DNA from 4 places in the Paenibacillus sp. FSL H8-0048 genome. Region 4 is predicted to be linked to each of the others. Evidence: predicted binding sites of a transcription regulator. Region 4 holds the regulator's gene; each other region holds the start of a gene.
What was found. The regulator Rex, encoded in region 4, represses fermentation and respiration genes when NADH is low (regulators of the CRP and FNR family bind a similar motif). The targets are predictions, from matches to a motif close to TTGTGAAATATTTCACAA.
Positions count from the first base shown of each region.

Region 1: the regulator Rex is predicted to act here: its motif matches at 1,974-1,991, upstream of NSU18_RS06555 (DUF1641 domain-containing protein).
Region 2: the regulator Rex is predicted to act here: its motif matches at 1,703-1,720, upstream of pflB (formate C-acetyltransferase).
Region 3: the regulator Rex is predicted to act here: its motif matches at 2,304-2,321, upstream of NSU18_RS21910 (formate/nitrite transporter family protein).

Region 1 is NZ_JBBODF010000001.1:1,476,678-1,480,872, forward strand. Features, by position in the region: gene NSU18_RS06545 (SGNH/GDSL hydrolase family protein) at 1-84, opposite strand, end outside; gene NSU18_RS06550 (NAD(P)/FAD-dependent oxidoreductase) at 249-1,427, opposite strand; gene NSU18_RS06555 (DUF1641 domain-containing protein) at 1,459-1,896, opposite strand; gene NSU18_RS06560 (nitroreductase family protein) at 2,220-2,837, shown strand; gene NSU18_RS06565 (hypothetical protein) at 2,911-3,600, opposite strand; gene NSU18_RS06570 (X2-like carbohydrate binding domain-containing protein) at 4,190-4,195, opposite strand, start outside.
Region 2 is NZ_JBBODF010000001.1:7,058,490-7,062,684, forward strand. Features, by position in the region: gene adhE (bifunctional acetaldehyde-CoA/alcohol dehydrogenase) at 1-1,547, shown strand, start outside; gene pflB (formate C-acetyltransferase) at 1,809-4,070, shown strand; gene pflA (pyruvate formate-lyase-activating protein) at 4,192-4,195, shown strand, end outside.
Region 3 is NZ_JBBODF010000001.1:5,106,897-5,111,091, reverse strand. Features, by position in the region: gene NSU18_RS21915 (MFS transporter) at 1-834, opposite strand, end outside; gene NSU18_RS21910 (formate/nitrite transporter family protein) at 1,376-2,203, opposite strand; gene NSU18_RS21905 (FAD-dependent oxidoreductase) at 2,504-3,868, opposite strand.
Region 4 is NZ_JBBODF010000001.1:7,302,914-7,307,108, reverse strand. Features, by position in the region: gene NSU18_RS31710 (aminoglycoside adenylyltransferase domain-containing protein) at 1-38, opposite strand, end outside; gene NSU18_RS31705 (cell wall elongation regulator TseB-like domain-containing protein) at 276-797, opposite strand; gene NSU18_RS31700 (amidohydrolase) at 827-2,128, opposite strand; gene NSU18_RS31695 (redox-sensing transcriptional repressor Rex) at 2,118-2,768, opposite strand; gene dinG (ATP-dependent DNA helicase DinG) at 2,907-4,195, opposite strand, start outside.

The DNA of each region.
Region 1 (4,195 bases), 5.8 Mb from region 4:
CGATGAGGCATCGGCGTAATTGCGTCCACAATCTGTGATACTATCCCCCTGGAACAGGATGATATCGTTCTTTTGAAATGGCATACCTGAAATCCTCCTATGAAAACATCTATTATATAAACATGATCATTATAGCAAATTGACTTTCCTGCGGACACGTTTTCATTGAAAATTATTCCTTATAGCAAACAAGAAAACCCCCTAAGACTGCCATATTGACAGCCTCAGGGGGCTCTTAGGATCAAAAACTAATAGGCCAGGCTGAACAAGCCATGGATATGAGTCAAATAACGGATATTGCTGGCTTCCTTCATCAGCGTGGCCGGCAGCCCCTTCAGCGGAGTGGAGTTACCGCCGACAATCGCTACCCCGTCTTTGCGTCCGAGGCTGGCAAGTGTGCCGGAATTGACCGGGCTGAAGGCTTCCTGCGGCTTATCATTAAGATAAGCGAACAGATTGTAGCCAATCAGCTCACCCATCTGCCAGGCGATCTGTGCCGTTGGCGGATAAGGACGGCCATCCGGTGCAAAGACAACAGCGCTGTCTCCGGCTACAAATACATTTGGGTGTGAAGTGGACTGCAGGAACTCATTTACCGTGGCCCGGCCGCGGTTGACTTCAAGACCGGATTCGCCAACCAGCGGATTGCCCTGTACCCCGCCGGTCCAGACGAAGGTGTTCGCCACAATCTGCTGCCCATCCTTCAGATCAATCGTATTGTCAACCACCTTCGTAACCGGAAGACCCGTCAGGAACTGCACCCCGCGCTTCTCCAGGCTGGCCGTAGCGCGCTCAATCAGATGATCCGGCAGGACAGGGAGAATCTTCGGACCCGCTTCAACGAGCAGAAGCTTGATCTCAGCAGGATTCACTCCATATTGCTTCGTCAGCTTAGGCAGAATATCGGCAATTTCGCCTACCAGCTCAACGCCGGTCAGTCCGCCGCCGCCGATCAGAATCGTAGCATCTGCTGCGTTGCGGGTTTTGGAATAGTCACGAATCCGGTCTTCAATATGACGGCGAATCCGCAGCGCATCTGCTGCTGATTTCAGCACCATGCTGTACTCTTCAAGTCCCGGAATACCAAAGTATGCAGTGGTGCTGCCCAGACCGACAACGAGCGCATCATAAGTCAGCATAACGCCGTCCGAGAGAATAACCTGTTTGTTCTCTGCAGAGAACGAGTTGACCTTGGCGATTTTCAGATCAATATCCTTACCGGCGAACAGCTTCGCCAGCGGCATGGCAACCGCCTGTTCAGACGCGCTGCCCGCTGCAAGCCGGTGCAATTCCGTAATAATCTGATGTGTCGGATATTGATTGACTACCGTAATTTTGGCTTCCTCTTTGCTCATATATTTACGAACGGTTAAGGCACTGAGCAGACCGCCGTACCCTGCACCCAGAATCACTATATGTTTTGACATCATAATTCCTCCATCATTAAGTATTACGGGCTTATTTGCCCGATTGACGCTCACCGCTGACCTGCAGATAGGCATTCATGAACCGGAGCGCCTTCTGTACCTGCGGGTCCTTGATCATCTTCATCATGCCGAACAGGCTGATGGTTTCGCTGCTTGCCTCCGCGCGGTCCTTCGCTTCAATGACAGTGGCCGCCAGATTCTTGGCCGTGCCCACCACAGGACCCGCCATTTCCTTAATCGCGCCAACTGTATCATTCTTAAGCACTTCGTCCGTGGCAACAGACTGCACAAATTCTAGTGATTTGGACAATACACTAACCATTTGTGTGATCTGCGGCAGCTGCTCAACCAGTACCATCAGAGATTGCTGAACCTCCGGCTTCAGGAGCTCTTTCAGCACATCCTCTTTGGGAAGGGCTGCTTCTGGTATTTCTTGTTCAGGAAGATTTTGGGTAACGGTTTCTGACATTTCGAAGTCTCCTTTTACATATCGTATTCTTGCATAATGAACTCCTATGAAACTATGTGACTATTATAACACTCTATTTGTTATTATTGTCACAATCTTTTTGCCTTTTCAACCTATTTTTGTGATTATTATCACTTCCTCATCAATTTCATCAAGCCAGGTTGATTAATAAGGTTAAATTTACAAATGATTATGTTTTTACTCATTGACGTATACGGATAGTCGTGATATCTTAAGTAAGTAACTTATTGTAAGTTCATTAATTAATAACAGCAATTGATTATAACTAAGCAGCATACATAATTAGATGGAGGTAATGATTTATGAGTACTTTTTCCGAATTGGTGCAATCCCGCAGATCAGCTAATAATTTCGTGGAAGGTGTTACCATCCCGCAGAGTGAGCTTGAAGAAATGTTTTCTCTGGCCCGGCTGGCACCCTCGGCTTATAATCTTCAGCACGCCCATTACAAGGTGATCAGCAATGACAGTGTGAAGGAAGCCATCCGCAAGGATGCGTACGGCCAATACAAGATCCACACTGCTTCTGCTGTTATTGTGGTGCTGGGTGACAAGAATGCCTATCTGCAGGCTCCTGAAATCTATAGCGGGCTTAAGCTGCTGGGAGCGATGAGCGAGGATGCTTACGAGCAGACCATTCAATCCATCAACGATGCTTATACCGGGAACGATGCGTTCCAGCGGGATGAAGCGATCCGCAATGCCTCGCTGTCGGCGATGCAGTTCATGCTGATTGCCAAGGATAAGGGCTGGGATACCTGCCCGATGATCGGCTTCGATCCGGAGGCTGTGAAGGCTACCCTTGGTCTCGGAGAGCATATGGTTCCGGTGATGCTGATTACGATCGGCAAGGATAACCAGCACAAGATCAGACCGCGCGGCTACCGCAAGCCGGTTAATGAGTTTGTTGAATTTATTTAATAAAAAGGGTCTTCCGGTTAAACCACCGGAAGACCCTTTTCATATATAATCCTGCCGTATTATCAATCCATTCTCACCGCGCATACTGCAGAATCGCCACAGCCGCACGCTCCTGCCGCTCCACATCCGTGCTGTTCAAGGCTGCCTTCAGGACAGCCAGCGCCTGCGCTACTGTAGCTTCATCCACCTTAACCGGACAGGCACCGGCAGTACTCCCGCCATCCTCTGCCTGATTCCCCAGCCAGAGATCGATCCGGGCTGCGGGCAGCACTCCTGAATAAGCAGTTATTCTGCTGTCAGAGGCAAGCAGCTCTGCTGCAGCCGGATTGACCGCAGCGAGAGGCAGACTCTTCAGCCAGGTGACACCGCGCCGGTGGGCTGTACTATCCTCAGTACCGCTGTGCCGGGTATCATAGAAGTAATCGCCAAGATCCCCGAGATATACCCACTCTTCATCGGCAATCAGCACATAATCTCCATCCTGCATCGCATTGACGAAGATATCCAGGGTATCGGTTGCACCCTCCAGCTCCTGCCCGTGATAGCCGGCGGCAGCCAGCTTGCGGCTGATCTCTTCTCTGCTATGCTGCTCCAGATCACCCGTACCGGAATAACCCGCACATATATAATTATCCTCCAAAAAGGACTTCAGCAGTCCGCTGCCAAGTTCCTCAAGCTTCACCACATACAAGCTCATTTCCGTATCCTTTCCCTCCAGGCAAAGCTGCCGGAGACTGCGCAGCATCGAAACCATTCTTTTCATTATACAGTAAAGGCAGCGGGATTTGAATTCAGCAGATTCTAAGGAAAACGCAGGATAACAGCGCTTACAAGACCTTTTTCCAAACAGGAAGTGCAAACTTAAAAATTTCGGCTTTTTACTATTCTCCGCACGGACGGTATAATTCAGGTATCAGCTCAAGGACACAGACACTGCAGGAAGAAAGTAAGCCAGGGCAGAATCTCCGGCAGCTAATCTTAAGCAGCGCTCCTCCTTGTGACTGAGACTATATCTTTGATCCTGACATTCCCGCCTTAAGTGAGTCCCTGCACGAAACGGTATGAGCTTCTTAAAGCTCACTGGCTTTATAACCCCAATCCTATCGTGGTAAGCGGATCAGTTGAGAGCAGTTTGAATGTGCAGGATAGGCAAATATACTGCCGCCTCGGACCATTTCTACCCGGCTGAGTACAAAGGATAGGATAAGGAGTCTGAGACTAACATGGGTATAGTGGTAACAATATAAACCTCTATTGTTGATGTACTGATCAACAATAGAGGTTTATATGTGTTTAGTGGCCTATACTAAAAACCGGCAGCCCATGCAATTGTGCATAGGCTGCCTTTTTATTTATAA
Region 2 (4,195 bases), 240 kb from region 4:
TGAAGAATGCTGACCAGGGTATCGAACGCGCAGCTCAAATCGTTGAATTTGGCGGCATGGGCCACAGCTCAGCTATCCATTCCAATAATGAAGAAGTCATCATGAAGTTCTCCAACCGTCTGCAGACCGGACGTATTCTCGTCAACTCGCCATCTACACATGGCGCAATCGGCGATATTTACAACACCAATATCCCTTCATTGACACTTGGCTGCGGATCTTACGGACGCAACTCGGTATCGCAGAACGTGACTGCCATCAATCTGATCAACGTGAAAAGGGTGAACCGTCGTACCGTGAATATGCAATGGTTTAAAGTACCTGACAAGATTTACTTCGAGAAGGGGTCCACTCAGTACCTGGCCAAAATGCCTGATATTACACGCGTAGCTATTATCACTGACCCTGTGATGGTGAAGCTGGGATATGTAGAAAGAGTTGAGCACTATCTGCGTCAACGCCAGACTCCTGTAGCAATCGAAGTGTTCTCGGAAGTTGAACCTGATCCGTCGACTACTACAGTGGAAAAAGGTACAGCTATGATGAACAGATTCCAGCCGGACTGCATCATCGCACTCGGGGGCGGTTCCCCAATGGATGCTGCCAAGGGCATGTGGCTGTTCTACGAACATCCGGATGCAGACTTCAATGGTCTGAAGCAGAAGTTCATGGATATCCGCAAACGGGTATACAAATTCCCTAAGCTTGGCAACAAAGCGAAATTCGTTGCGATTCCTACAACTTCCGGTACAGGTTCCGAAGTAACCTCGTTCGCAGTTATCACAGATAAAACAACGGGGAATAATACTAAGTATCCGCTGGCTGACTATGAGCTGACTCCAGACGTAGCTATTATCGATCCTGAGTTTGTATACAGCTTGCCTAAAACCGCTGTTGCCGATACAGGTATGGACGTATTGACACATGCTATTGAAGCTTATGTATCAGTAATGGCCAGTGACTATTCCGATGGTCTGGCAATCAAAGCCATTCAACTGGTATTCCAGTGGCTGGAGAAATCCGCACTGCAAGGCGACAAGCTGGCCCGTGAGAAAATGCACAACGCATCGACACTTGCCGGTATGGCTTTTGCCAATGCATTCCTGGGGATTAACCACAGCTTGGCGCACAAATGGGGCGGACAGTATCACACCGCACATGGCCGCACCAATGCAATCCTGATGCCGCATGTTATCCGTTACAATGCCAAGAAGCCTACGAAGTTCGCTTCGTTCCCTAAATATTCTCACTTTGTAGCTGACGAACGCTATGCTGAGATTGCCCGTATTCTGGGATTGCCTGCACGCACTACCGAAGAAGGCGTAACAAGCCTGATCAATGCAATCCGCGATATGAACAAAAAACTCGGTATCGAAGAATCCTTCTCGGCGCTTGGCTTCGATCCTAAGGACTTCGAATCCCGTGTAGACTATCTGGCTGACCGTGCATTTGAAGACCAATGTACAACTGCCAACCCTAAAATGCCGCTGGTATCCGAGCTTGCTGATGTATACCGCAACGCATTCTACGGAAAATTCGATAACTAAGTAACGATTGCCTGACAAAGAATAAGGTTAAAGGTTAATATGGGACTGGATGGAAGTGACAAATATCACCGAAAGAGTGATATTTGTCACAGTCCTTTTTCAGAAAATAAACTAAAATGTTTATATAAACAACGGTCCCGGTTATGAAGATGCGATTGTGAATTTTATAACAACCATAGCTCATGGGATCACGAGACACGGGATCAACCTTCAAGCCCGCGATCTCTACAAATATACTAAATATAAATGGAGGGATTTAGCATGTCGGTGATTGAAAAAGAAGTACAAGAGGTTAAGTCTGGCTGGAGAAATTTCACAAAAGGTACATGGTCCAAGAAAGTTGACGTTAATAACTTTATTGCCAAGAACATCAAGCCTTATGAAGGAAATGAAGATTTCCTCGTAGGTCCTACCAGCAATACTACTGAACTGTGGAAGATTATCTCCCAGCTGAGTAAGGAAGAAAGAGAAAGAGGCGGCGTATGGGACGTTTCCCTCGATACTGTCTCCACTATCACTTCCCATGCTCCTGGTTACATTGACAAGGACAAGGAACAGATTGTCGGCGTTCAGACTGATGCGCCTTTCAGACGTTCCATCCAACCGTTCGGCGGTATCAAAATGATGATCGATGCTACTAAGGCTTACGGCTTCGAGCTTCCGCAGAATATCGTTGACATGTTCACGAACATCCGCAAAACGCATAACCAAGGCGTATTTGATGCATATACACCAGATATGAGAGCTGTGCGTAAATCCGGCGTAATCACAGGCCTTCCTGATGCTTATGGCCGCGGACGTATCATCGGCGACTACCGCCGTATTGCTCTGTATGGTATTGATTTCCTGATCAAAGATAAGAAGCAGCAACTGGCTGAGCTTGAAGTAGACTCCATGACAGAAGATGTTATCCGTCTGCGTGAAGAGCTGTCCGAGCAAATGCGTGCTCTGGGCGAACTGAAACAAATGGCTGCAGCTCACGGTATGGACATCTCCAAACCGGCTGTCAACTTCAAAGAAGCTACACAATGGGTATACTTCGGTTATCTGGCAGCTGTTAAAGAACAGAATGGTGCGGCAATGTCACTGGGACGTGTATCTTCCTTCCTTGATATCTACGTTCAACGCGACGTTGAAGAAGGTACTCTGACTGAAGAGCAAGCTCAAGAAATCGTTGACCATTTCGTAATGAAGCTGCGTATCGTGAAATTCCTGCGTACGCCTGACTATAACGACCTGTTCTCCGGTGACCCGACTTGGGTTACAGAATCCATCGGTGGTATGGCTGAAGACGGTACGACCCGCGTAACTAAGAACAGCTTCCGCTTCCTGCATACCCTGTACAATCTGGGACCGGCTCCAGAACCAAATCTGACTGTACTGTGGTCCGAGAAGCTTCCTGAAGGCTTCAAGAAATATTGTGCCAAGGTATCCATTGAGACCAGCGCTATCCAATATGAGAACGATGATGTAATGCGTCCATACTGGGGTGAAGATTATGCGATTGCCTGCTGCGTATCCCCAATGCGTATCGGTAAGCAAATGCAGTTCTTCGGTGCCCGTGCCAACCTGGCTAAGGCTCTGCTGTATGCGATCAATGGCGGTAAAGATGAGAAATCCGGCGTTCAGGTAGGCCCTGAATATCCTGCGATCACCTCTGAATACCTGGATTATGATGAAGTAATGAAACGTTTCAAACCAATGATGGAATGGCTGGCTAAGACTTATGTCAACACGCTGAACATCATTCACTATATGCATGACAAATATTCCTACGAACGTATCGAAATGGCGCTGCATGACCGCGACATTCTGCGTACAATGGCTTGCGGTATCGCCGGACTGTCCGTTGCTGCTGACTCCCTGAGCGCGATCAAATACGCTAAGGTTAAGCCAATCCGTAACGAAGAAGGCATCGCAATCGACTTTGAAACTGAGGGTGAATTCCCTTGCTACGGTAACAACGACGACGCTGTTGACAGCATCGCAGTTGAACTGGTTGAAACCTTCATGTCGATGATCCGCAAAAACAAAACATATCGTGACGCTGTACCTACTCAATCGGTACTGACTATCACTTCGAACGTTGTATATGGTAAAAAGACCGGTACTACTCCTGACGGACGTAAAAAAGGCGAACCATTCGCTCCTGGTGCTAACCCAATGCACGGACGCGACAAGAAGGGCGCCCTGGCATCCCTGAACTCTGTTGCCAAACTTCCTTACTCCGATGCACAGGATGGTATCTCGAATACCTTCTCCATCGTTCCTAAGGCACTGGGTAAAGACGAAGATTCCCGTAAGTCCAACCTGGTCTTCATGATGGACGGATATTTCCACAATAACGCTCAGCACTTGAACGTTAACGTATTTAACCGTGAGCAGCTGCTCGACGCTATGGATCATCCAGAGAACTATCCACAGTTGACCATTCGCGTATCCGGCTATGCTGTTAACTTCATCAAGCTGACCCGTGAACAACAGATGGATGTTATCAACCGTACATTCCACGATTCCATGTAAGATACGTTCATGTTCTGCAAGAACTGAAATGAACTAAAGAGCTGCCGCCCTTGCAAGAGGGCGGTACACTCTTGTCTGAAAGTGGTTAAAATTTTAAGTTTTTTTGAAAGGATGACATCTCATGC
Region 3 (4,195 bases), 2.2 Mb from region 4:
CGTCTGCGCGAACCCGCGCTTGATCAGGCTGACCAGCGGCTGCGCCGCGAAGATCAGTACGCCGTTCAGCGTCCAGAGGAAGCCGTATAGCTGCTTCGACCAGCCTTCCGAGATAATGAACGGCGAGACTCCGCTGTTCCAGATCGAATTGCCGATCAGCAGGAACATTGAACCCAGCGCCATGAACAGATAGATGCGTATATGGCCGAGAAGTCTCCAGCCGGACACTTCATTCTGCGGCTGTTTTTTAACGGCTTGGCCCTGAGCCGGTGCCGCTCCTACCTTGCGCAGATAGACGAAGAAGAATCCGGCAAATACGGCCGAGGTGACCCCGTTGAGCACAAAGCTCAGCATATAATTGCCCAGGAAGCCGCTCAGCGAAGTTCCCAGGGCTACCCCTATATTATTGGCAACATAGATGATATTGAACAGCTCTGCGCGCTGCTCTGCGAACCGGAAGCCGATAAAGGCCTGAATGGCCGGGAGGGAGAGGGAGTTGAACAATCCCATCAGCCCCATCACGATAATGAATACGCTCCAGCTTCCGCTCGCCCACGGAAGGGCAAACAGCGTCAGAGCATTCATGGCCAGAGCGCCGACAATCAGGCGGTTGACCCCTACCTTATGGTAGAGCGAACCGCCCAGCAGCTGACCGGCAATCCCGCCAAGCGACTGCACCAGCAGAACGATTCCCGCGTCCTTCATACTGCGTCCCAGTTCATCGAATACATACATTGTAACCAGCGGCCACATCAGCGCACTGCCGGTAGCATTAATAAGACTGGCAATCAAGAATACTTTAATTTCCTTCGGATAGGCCTGCATAAATCTCATATCTTGTCTGTCATCCCCTGTAACATAGCTGTCATTAATCCATCCAGTATCATCCCAACACAGGGGGCAGGGCAAGTATTCGCGTTAATGCTGTATCGCGGCAAACCAGGGAATTATTCTATTGAAAATCAATTCCGTCTTCACCGCCGCCAGCGATATTAATATTCTATAACCCGCTCTTTCTCACGTAAACAAAAATACCTTGCCGGCACTGATTCGTTCCCCGGAACCCGGGGTAATGATCCATATGAAACACTCCCTATTTTATTCACCGTGAGATCCGATTTCGTTCCCCCGAATCGGATTGCACGGTGAATTTTGTTTAAATATAAGAATTTATAAGTCTTACTCTATAAATTATCCTTTTAAAAGGACGGCAAAGCCGTTTCCACTTGTGTCGGGAGAATGATTCTGTTATATTCACGCAAAAACACTCCCTGTCTCTGCGAATCCCTTGAAGCAGGGTACCGAGAAGCAGGAAGTGCTTAGGCCAAGCTATGTTACAATCCGGCGATATACACCGGGTCAGGTCCGATAATGATTAAGCGTGTTTCTTCAAGCCAGCAGCAGGGACGCCTGCAGCCGAGTTCACTGCTCCCGGCTCCTTGCGCAGATAGGCCATCCAGTACGCAGCAGCCACGAAGATCGCGCCGCCCGTCAGATTGCCCAGCCAGACCGGAACGAAGTTGGCCGCATACTGGCCCCAGGTGAAATGTCCTTCGAAGATTGCAGCAGGGATAAGGAACATGTTAGCTACAACGTGCTGGAAGCCGATGGCCACAAACGCCATGGTCGGGAACCAGATACCAAGGATTTTGCCGCTGAAATTGTCAGCCCCGTACGACAGCCATACCGCCAGCGCGACGAGCCAGTTACAGCCGATCCCGGAGATAAAAGCCTGCAGGAACGTAGCATCGATCTTATGCTCCGCCATGCTTACCAGCTTCTCCAGATACACACCATCTGATGTAAGGCCAACGATGTGACCGAAGAAGTACGCGACGAACAAGGCACCGGCCAGGTTGCTGAGCGTGATCAGCACCAGATTCTTCATCACTTCCCAGAACGAGATCTTCTTCGCAATGAATGCCAGCGGCACCGCCATCATATTGCCTGTCAGCAGTTCCCCTCCGGCAAGCAGCACCAGAATGAGTCCAACCGGGAACACCGCAGCCCCGATGAAGTTAGCAATGGACCCCCACTCGGCAGGTGCACCGGCAATGACACGAATATCCAGCAAAAATCCGAGCGCGATAAACGCTCCTCCCAGAAAACCGAGAATGAGTACAGTGCTAAGCGGATTGTGTGCCTTCTTGACTCCGTTCTCTACCGTAACTTCAGCGATTCCCTGCGGTTTGTTATAAGCCATGATTCCTATCCCCTTCTAATTACTTAAAATTTGTTCCTTTATGCCATTGTAACGTGATCCTAATCACATTTACGTGATAAAAATCACTATCCGAAAAACCAAGTGAAAGTTTTCACTGACATGTCAAATTTACCATAAAAGCTGGCGGCATGGTATATTTTTTCATCCCCGAGCTACTATTGCAGAACAAAATGCCTGCAGCCTCCCCTTCGTGATCGGTTTTTCGACCACATCCGGCCCACACGCCTCTGCCGTACCCAAAAAAAGAGCCCTAAGCGGGCTCCGGCAAAATGTTAGCTTTTATACATGTACAGGTTCTTTGACTGGAGCCGGTTTCGGCAGAGCCTGAAGGCCTGCGGTGTTCAGGAAGTTCCAAGGCTTGTTGTAATGCGGCTGGAAGAAGAAGTCGATGAAGGCCAGCTGGTCAACGGTCATCTTATTCTGGATGCAGACCGATACGGTATTGATCGACTGCGTCAGATCCATCTTGGACATAATCTGCGCGCCCAGTATGCGGCGGGTGGCACGGTCAAAGACCACTTTTACCTGAACCTGCTCGAAGGTCGGCATGAACTCCGGACGGTAGTTGTCGATCAGCATCACACTCTCCGTATCCATTCCCTCGGCTGCAGCCGCCTCTTCCGTCAGTCCGGTTCCGGCAATATTGTCCTCATAGATCTTGATGCCCGATGTTCCTTGCGTACCCATGTAAGGGATCGTATTCGAGACCAGATTGCGGGCGACCAGCGTTCCCATGCGCACTGCGTTGGTGGCCAGCGGGATATACGCGTGTTTACCAGTAGGATTGTAATGAATCGCGCAGCTGTCACCGGCAGCATAGACATCCGGCAGGCTGGTCTGCATATAATCGTTCACCATAATCGCGCCGTTCGGCAGCATATCCACTTGACCCTTCAGCAGGTCAGTATTCGGACGGAAGCCAATGCAGAGAATCACCAGATCCGTCTCATGCTCACCCTTGCTCGTAATCACCTTGGTCACTCTGCCGTTCTCCCCTGCGAAGGAGGCGACCTTCTCGCCCAGCGCCAGCTTAATGCCGTGATCCTCAAGCGACTGCTGGATCGGTGCGGTGAACTCTTCATCGAGATATTTGCTCAGGATGCGGTCTTCCCCATCAATCAGCGTAACTTCCTTGCCGTTCATCTGAAAAGCTTCCACCAGCTCGACCCCGATATATCCGGCACCGACCACAGTAATTCTATTCACCTTCTGCGCTTCTTCGATAATGGTGTTGGAGTGATTGTAGTTTTTCGAGAGCAGGATGCCCTCCATCTCTATTCCTTCGAGCTTAGGCACGATCGGCCATGAGCCGGTTGTCATAATTAGTTTGTCATAAGTATCTTCCATTTCCTCGCCGGTCACGAGGTTGCGGGCTTTCAGCGTCCGGCGGGCGGTGTCAATGTTGATTACCTCATGGCGCATCTTCGTCTGCACACCCAGCGCAGCCAGCTGTTCCGGGGAGGAATAGAATAGTCCCTGCGGGTCCTTGACCACACCGCCAACGTATAAGGCAATGCCGCAAGACAGGAATGAGATATTATCGTTTCGCTCGTACACCGTTATTTGTGCATCCGGGTATAACTGTGCGGTATTTACTATGGCGGCCGTTCCGGCGTGGGTACATCCAATGACTGCTACTTTCATGATTTCTTCCTCCTCCAAGTTGAAAAGCTTATTTAGTAGGGCTTGTGTTTACATTTGTGATTGTTTTCACTTTATACATTGATTATATTGTGATATTTATCACATTACAAGTAGTTTTGTGATTTTTCTCACAATGTTCACAATTTTAAATTTTAATAACTTTGGAGTTTCACCCCGTTATCCACTCCACTAGTACCGCCGATGCGCTCTTCAACCTTGGCTTAGTTTCCCCCGGAGGAGGGGCATTATGTCTGCCAGGAGCAGGAAACCGCAGGAGAGAGCTTGACTGAGGTGGCGAATCCCGGTCCCATTGTGATCGGTTTTTCG
Region 4 (4,195 bases):
GCCTGATCCAAATATGCTAAAACTTCCAATTCAATCATCCTCCTTGAGAGACATTTATGTATGTTGGCGATAGCATTCGAGGTATACAATAAGTATATCAATTCAAGTATATTCATCGATGTATCTCAAACCATATATCTCCATTTAGCCACAGTTCCGCGTCTGCCACCAGTCCAAGAACAGCTCCAGATTATTTTCAACATGATGGATACAAAAAAACGGAAGAACAGATCATCCGTTCCCCCGCAATGTATTTCTGCCGCTGAGTCCTTAGCTTAGCGGTTAGGCAGACTGTACCCCTCACCGATGGCGCTGCCATCCTTGAAGCGGTAAAAGTTGTAATAGAATCGCCCGTCTTTTTTGTAAAATAGCTGCCAGGCATATTCCCCGTTATATACACCGGGCAGCAGCCGTTCAATCTTAACGTCCGGCAGCTGTGCGGCTATGATTTCGCGCATCTTCTCTTCCGAGGTGCCTTTGCTCAGCTCTTCGGCATACAGGCCGTTGTCGCCTCCGGCAGGCTTGCCCTCCAAGGTGAAACGGACCCACACCATCAGCTCGGTCCCCGCTTCATTTTTACCGGTCAGCACCCAGTAGATCTCATTGTCATTCCAGACGGATTTCTGGGCCTTGGTTACCTCTGTCAGTCCGGCTCGCGCCCGGGCCAGCTCCTTGGCTTCACTCCGCTCGTTCCACTGGTCCTTCATAATGTAGGCATAGAACTGGCTTAGTCCGAACAGAAGGAGCAGCACCACGGTAATCCCCAGCCAGATCCATTTTCTCCTCTTCTTCTTCACCACACTGTTTCCTTTCCCGTTCCCCTGAATTACCGTTTAAGCAGGCTCTCGAACGTCTCCTGTGCTTTGCGGCGGATAGCTTCTTCATCCAGTGTCAGGCATTGTCCATGCTTCACTACCTGCTGGCCGTTCACCCATACATGCTCTACATCCTTGGCGCTTGCCGAATAGACGGCATGGGAGAGCAGATCGGTATGCGGCAGCAGATGAGGCTGATCAATATCCAGCGCGATGAAGTCGGCCTTCATCCCTGCTGCAAGCCGGCCTACCCCGCTCAGGAAAACAGACTGCGCCCCGTACTCCGTAGCCATCAGCAGCGCCTCAGGAGCCGGTACGGCTGTAGGATCACCGCTTACGCCTTTATGGATCAGAGCCGCCAGCCTCATCTCTTCAAACATATCCAGGTTATTGTTACTAGCAGCGCCGTCTGTACCCAGGGAGACCTTAACCCCGGCTCTCAGCAGCTCAGGAACACGTGCAACCCCGCTGGCCAGCTTCAGGTTACTGCCGGGATTATGCGACACACCAACATTATAGCGGGCCAGAATCCCGATCTCCTCATCGTTCAGATGAACCCCGTGGGCAATGAGCGAAGGACGGGTGAACATTCCCAGCTTCTCCAGATGCGCGACTGGACGAAGACCGTAGTCGGCCACGTTCTGCTCCACTTCATGGCGCGTCTCGGACATATGGGTATGCATCGGCAGATCCAGATCGTGCGCAGCCTCCACGAACTTCATGAAAAACTCTGGAGGACAGGTGTACGGGGCGTGCGGCGAGAGCATGGTAGTGATTCTGCCGTCAGCCTTGCCGTGCCAGTTACGGGCAAAAGCAACCGCTTCAGCGAGCTTCGCCTGCTGCACCTCTTCCGGACACAGCCCAATCACGCCGCGCATTAGCACCGCTCGAATACCGGATTGCTCTGTTACTTCCGCAACACGGTCCATATGATCATACATATCGAGGAAGGTGGTTGTGCCGCCCTTCAGCATTTCCAGCACGGACAAAGAGGTTCCCCAATATACATCATCACCAGTGAATTTCTCTTCCATCGGCCACATCTTCTCCTGCAGCCAAGTCTGAAGCACCATATCATCGCCGTATCCGCGCAGCAGCGACATGGCCGTATGTCCATGGGTATTGACCAGTCCCGGCATGAACAGCAGACGGCTGCCGTCTACGACCTGGGCGCCAGCCTCCACTACCGGCTCAGCTTCACCTATGTAAGTAATCAGATCATTCTCCAGGGTCATATACCCGCTCAGAACCGGCTTATCGCTGCCCGGAACCAGAAAGTGCCCGTTCTTGATTATCGTGATCTTACTGCTCATCTTCAGCCTCATCCTTTCCATCATGCAAATAATAGGCCAGGCTCTGCAGATCTGTGGTGAAATCTGCGGCATGAATCCGGATATTGGCAGGCGTCTTGAGAATAACCGGTGCGAAGTTCAGAATCGCCTCGATGCCGGAGTCCACAAGAATATCAGCTACATTCTGGGCTTCGCTGTCAGGTACGGTAATAATCCCGATCCGGATGCCCTGGGAGCGGATGGTATCGCTCAGCTCCTCCATCGGCTGCACAACCAGCGAGTTGATCTGCTGGCCCACCTTCGGCGGGTAGGCATCGAAGATCGCAGTAATCTTCATCGTATCCTTCAAGTAAGCGTTATAGTTAGACAAGGCATGACCGAGATTACCGGCTCCAACCAGTGCAACATTAATTTGCTGATCAAGCTTGAGAATATGGCGGATCTTCTCAATCAGATAGGATACATCGTAGCCGATGCCCTTTCGGCCGAAATCACCGAAATAAGCGAGGTCCTTACGGATCTGGGCGGGATTCAGATCAAGCTTCTGGCCCAGCTCCTGAGAAGAGACTGTGGAAATTTCACGTTTTTGGAGATCGTTCAGGAAACGCAGGTACACTGGGAGCCTGCGCACGACGGCCTCCGATATTTTATCCGATTTCATGTATTCTCCTCCTTAAAAGTTGTGTTAGACCCTTACAATTATAGCAACCGTGCCCCCCGCCTGCCGGAGCGGCAGGACAGGGCGGGAACGGATCTTCAGGTTTATCATGACTTATTAATAATAGCAATAGCAGATGAATTAGGAAACCCCGCCGTCCTCCAGCCATTCGGTAATTCTCGGGACCATCTGCTCGGTGAGCATATGCTCCATCTTGGGACCGGGGAGTGAATACAGGAAGTACTTTCCGTAATGCGATTCAATGACTCTGGTATCGTACACAATTACGATGCCCCGGTCCTGCGCCGTGCGGACCAGCCGCCCGAAGCCCTGCTTGAAGCGGATGACAGCCTGCGGCACGGACAGCTTCATGAACGGGTTCTTCTTCTGTGCCTGAAGCAGCTCCGACTTCGCTTCTGCCAGCGGGTGATTCGGCGGCTGGAACGGCAGTCTGACAATCGCCAGACAGGTCAATGCTTCTCCGGGGATATCCACCCCTTCCCAGAAACTGCTGGTACCCAGCAGGACCGAGGCCGGGCTGTCCTGGAAGCGGCGGATCAGCTTGCTCCGGCTGCCGCCTTCCACACCTTGTCCGAGCACCGCGATATCCTGGGAGGCAAGCGCCTCCTTCAGCGGATCATAGACCTGCCGAAGCATCTTATAGGAGGTGAACAACACCAGCATCCGCCCCCGCGTGGTTACAGCAGTCTCGGCAAGAGAGTGAACGAGGGTGTCCACAAAGCGGGCATCCCCTATGCTTCCCTTGACGCTCGGGAAGTCGCGGGGAATAACCAGCAGAGCCTGCTCCCTGTATTTGAACGGTGACGGAAGCAGCGCTGTCATCAGACGACCCTGCTCCGCAGCTTCACCAAGACCCAGGTTATCGATCATAAACTGGAAGGACTTATCCACGGATAAGGTGGCCGAGGTCAGGATGATACTCTTCTTCTTGTCGAAGAACAGCTCCCTGAGCTGGGTACTGACATCAACGGGAACAGCATACATTTGCAGAGACTTCCCCTTATAATTACCGCTTCCCTCCAGCCAATACACGATATTCTCATCGTTCAGACTCATGAAAAAGCGGATCTGCTCTCTAATGGATGCCAGATCCTTGAATAACCCGCCGATATCAGTCACAAGACTGTCCGAGGAGGATTGGCTGTCCGTGTCACGCATCTCACTGAGCATTTTGTCACCCTTGCGGATAATGTCGCTTAGACTGAGGTTCAGTGTATTCTCAAGGGCGGCCAGCTCCTCCCAATCCTTCGGCTTCTTGCCCGGCTGCAGGCGCGCCACCAGCTGGCCTGCTTCACCGGCTCCGGCATCGCTGCGCTCGGGCAGCAGGCTGAAGAGCCGGTCGCTGAGCGCATCCCAGGATTCCTTCACCGTCAGAAGATCGGGGTAGATCCGGTCGATCACACCGCTCC